DNA from 2 places in the Halomonas sp. PAMB 3232 genome. Region 1 is predicted to be linked to the other one. Evidence: predicted binding sites of a transcription regulator. Region 1 holds the regulator's gene; the other holds the start of a gene.
What was found. Region 1 encodes FliA, which starts transcription of late flagellar genes. Its sites were predicted from a motif close to CTAAAGTTNNNNNNNNNNCNGCCGATA; they were not measured.
Positions count from the first base shown of each region.

Region 2: a site for FliA is predicted at 1,080-1,106, ahead of RN346_RS14540 (flagellin). Genes of this name have one in related genera too.

Region 1 covers NZ_CP134865.1:3,531,098-3,533,298, forward strand. Annotated here, with positions in the region: gene RN346_RS16250 (motility protein A) at 1-781, opposite strand, end outside; gene RN346_RS16255 (RNA polymerase sigma factor FliA) at 821-1,519, opposite strand; gene RN346_RS16260 (flagellar protein FlhE) at 1,545-1,949, opposite strand; gene RN346_RS16265 (hypothetical protein) at 1,987-2,201, opposite strand, start outside.
Region 2 covers NZ_CP134865.1:3,181,396-3,183,596, reverse strand. Annotated here, with positions in the region: gene RN346_RS14545 (flagellin) at 61-903, shown strand; gene RN346_RS14540 (flagellin) at 1,179-2,042, shown strand.

The DNA.
Region 1 (2,201 bases):
GCTTCACGTGGGGGTCGTTGATCTCGTCGTGGTAGTTGGCCACGAACGAGTTCAGCGTCTCTTCGATGAACGACGGCAGCCGGCGCTTGGTGATCAGCGAAATGCCTTCGAGCACCATGTTCATGGTGATCAAGCGCTCCTCGGTGCGCCGCTCGAGCTTCACCGCCACCGGCTTGAACACCAGGTTCGCCAGCAGGATGCCGTAGAAGGTGGTGAGAAGCGCCACCGCCATGCGCGGGCCGATCACCTCGAGATCCCCGGCGTCCATGACTTCGAGCATGTTGACCAGCCCCACCAGGGTACCGATCATGCCAAACGCCGGCGCGTAGGTCGCCATGGTGCGAAAGATCTGCGCCTCGGCGTGCTCGCGGGCCTTGAGCCTGGCGATACGCCAGCGCAGCATGTCAAAGATCTCGTCTTCCTTGGTGTTGGCGATGACGAGCTGGATGCCGGTGCGCAAAAACGGGTTGCGGGTGTGTTCGAGCTCGCGCTCCACTGCGCGCACGTCGCCCTTGAACCAGAGCCTGGCCATGGAGACTAGCTCGTCGATGTCGTCGCGCACATAGGTATTCTCGCGGCGAAATACCAGCCCCACCAGGCGTACCACGCGCACCACTTCCTTGAGCGGATAGCTGATGAAGGTCGCCGCCAGCGTGCCGGTGATGACGATGGCAAGCCCGGGCAGGTTGATGAAGCTTGCCGCGGACTCTGCGGTAAAGAACAGCACGCTCACCAGCAAGAGGATGCTGGCGCCTATTCCAATCAGGGTAGAGGGGTTCATCGACGGCTCCTCGCCGGTTGGGGTTAACAGTGAAAAGGTTTAGTCCGGCTCGTGCAGACGCGCCCGCAAACGGCTGATGGCTTGGCTGTGTAGCTGCGACACGCGCGACTCGGTGACGCCCAGCACCGCGCCCACCTCCTTGAGGTTGAGCTCTTCCTGGTAGTAAAGCGCCATCAACAGCTTTTCGCGCTCCGGCAGCGCCTCGATCGCGGCAATCAGGGTTTCGCGCTGCTGGCCGTCCAGTAGCTCCTCGAAAGGCGCGTTCAGCGACTCCTGAATCGGCTCGCCGCCCTCCTCCAGAAGCTCCTCAAAAGGCAGCAGATGGCCACTATTAGTGTCCGCCAGAAGCTGCTGGTACTCGTTAATTGGCATGTCCAGATCGCGGGCGATCTCGCTCTCTTCCGGGGGGCGGCCAAGGCTTTGCTCCAGCCGGCGCACGGACTCGTCCATGGCCCGGGCCGAGCGGCGTACGCTGCGCGGCAGCCAGTCCCGGGTGCGCAGCTCATCGACCATTGCGCCGCGAATTCGCTGGCTAGCAAAGGTGGCGAAGCTCGCCCCCTGGGCGGCATCAAAACGCCCCAGCGCCTCTAAAAGCCCTACCATGCCGGCCTGGATCAGATCGTCGAGCTCGATGCTGGCCGGCAAACGAACTTGCAACGCCAGCGCCTGGCGACGCACCAGCGGCATGTGCTGGTTGACCATATCGCTGTGTTGGATTCTTCCCTTTGCTGTATACATCGGCGTGCCCCTGGCTAATCGCTGGTCACTGATAGTTCACAATCACTTGAAGCCCTCTCACCCTCACCGGCGGCTGGCCACGCCCCAACGCGAAACGAAACTCGAGCGGCGCACCGGCATTGAGCCCGGCAAGGCCGGTGGCACTGCCGCGCTGGCCGTCGAGGGCGACGCAGCGCTCCGGGTGGCAAAGCCAGGCATGGATATCGGCCCCCGGCGGCGCTTCGAAGCGCCAGTTGACGCGCTCGATGCGCCCCTGATGAATCTCGGCACTGGGCGGCGGCGCGAGCGCCTGGCTGGCACTTGCCCGGTCGCTCATCGCGACCATCAGCCCAGTCGTATCGACACTCCAGCTGCCCCCGCCCGCCAGGGCCGACAGAGAAAGCCCGCTGGCCACCACCCCCCTCAGCGCTGCGAGAATGACGTTTCTCATTAGCATAACCTAACCATAGTGGCTCACTCAGTATGGCCTACCTGGCCAAAAGCAGCAGTTCGATCCCCAGGTACGCCGTCGCCGCCGCGCGCAGATTCTCGAGCAGCCCGGCGCGGGGCAGGCCCGGCTCATGCAGCGCCAACAGCCGTTTGGGCCCCTGGTGTTCGCTGACCAGGCGCAGCGTGCGGTACATGGCGGCGAACGCCTCGGCGTCGCTTCGCACCCACAGCGCCCAGCGCGAGTAGCGCGCGC
Region 2 (2,201 bases), 350 kb from region 1:
GCGACGCAGTCGCCGACCTGTAGGCCCTTCTCAGGCCATAAAATACCGAGGATCTCATCCATGTCCGTTATCAATACCAACATCACCTCCATGATCGGCCAGAATAACCTGCGCGCTTCGCAGAGCATGCTGGCTCAGGCACAAGAGCGTCTCTCTTCCGGTCTGCGCATCAACAGCGCATCCGACGATGCCGCCGGTCAGGCGATCGCAAACAAGATGACTGCTCAGATCAAGGGCATGGAGCAGGCCAGTCGTAACGCCAGCGACGGCATCTCGCTCGTTCAGACCATGGAAGGCGGTCTGGATCAAATCAACGACAACCTGCAGCGTATTCGTGAACTGGCGGTACAGGGTGCTAACGACACCAATACCGCCGACGATCGCGCGGCGATCACGACCGAGATCAACGAGCGTATCGCCGAGATCGACCGCGTAGCGGGCAGCAATAACTTCAACGGCACTAACCTGCTTAATGTTAGCGGTGGCGGTACTCTGAACATTCAGGTTGGCTCCAATACATCGACCAATGATGTTATTGAAGTGAGCACAATCGATGCGACTAGCGCTGCCTTGGGAGTGAGTGGCGCAGCTGCCGCGCTTTCCGGTGCAGGAGCATCGCACACGACTTTCCAGAGTTTGATCGACGCTGTCGATGGCGCAACGAAAACCCTGGATACCAACCGCGCGACTTTGGGCGCCACGTTGAACCGCTTTGATTCCGTGATCGATAACCTGGCGACCACCTCGACCAATCTGTCCGAAGCGCGCTCACGTATCGAGGATGCCGATTATGCCAAGGAGGTGTCCAACATGACCCGCGCCAACATTCTGCAGCAGGCGGGTACGTCCATGCTGGCTCAGGCCAATCAGACCCCGCAGTCCGTTCTATCTCTGCTTGGTTAATAACACATTAATGAGTGTCGACGGGGCCGAAAGGCCCCGTTTTCGTTATAGGCTTGAGAGAAATATGGAACACTTCGTTACACGCTATAACCCCCGCATAGCCTGAAAATAACGCAGATCTTCTGCATCATTTTTCTATAGCGTTACTCTTTGCTACATAAAAAAAGCCTTGTTTCTTCAAGTGTTGGATATAGCAGCCGTTACCCCTTGGTAGCGACGGCACAAGCGTCGCCAAGTTGGCCCGCTGGCCAGTTATACTTCAAGGAGCAATACTCATGTCTGTAATCAATACGAATATCACCTCCATGATTGGCCAGAATAATCTGAGCTCTTCACAAAGCATGCTGGCTCAGGCGCAGGAGCGTCTCTCTTCCGGACTGCGTATTAACAGCGCCTCCGACGATGCCGCAGGTCAAGCCATCGCCAACAAGATGACTGCCCAAATCAACGGTATGAGCCAAGCCAGCCGTAACGCCAGCGACGGCATTTCCTTGGTGCAAACCATGGAAGGTGGTCTCGATCAGATCAACGACAACCTGCAACGTATTCGTGAGCTGGCGGTGCAGGGCGCTAACGATACCAACACGGAAGAAGATCGCGCGGCGATTGCCACCGAGATCACTGAGCGTATTGAAGAAATTGATCGTGTTGCGGGTAGCAACAACTTCAACGGTACTAACTTGCTGGACGGCGTTAGTACTGACGACCTGGAAATTCAGATCGGCGCGAACACCACTGACGATGACACCATTTCAGTAAGCCGCTTTGACGCCACTAGCGACAACCTGGGCGCGGTGAGTGGTGGGGTTGCCAACCTGGAGGCAGCGGCCACCGCGGTATCAGGTGGTGGTGACCATAGTGATTTCCAATCTTTGATTAATTCAGTGGATAGCGCCGTAAAAGAATTGGACACTAATCGTGCGGAGCTGGGTGCCACGCTCAACCGTTTCGATTCGGTGATCGACAACCTGGCAACGACCGAAACCAACCTTTCCGAAGCTCGGTCGCGCATCGAAGATGCCGACTACGCGGATGAGGTCTCCAACATGACCCGCGCTAATATCCTCCAGCAGGCGGGCACCTCCATGCTGGCGCAGGCTAACCAGACGCCGCAGTCCGTACTGTCTCTGCTGGGTTAATTGCTCGAGCAGTAGCACAACGAGTGAAGTGAACGACGGGGCCGCAAGGCCCCGTTTTTCGTTGGGCGCCTCCCGCATTTTTTCTCATGTGAATCGCGCGAAAGGCCTAAAGAAGTACCTCCAACAGCCGTTAATTATAATAACGGCGATGCAAGCGCC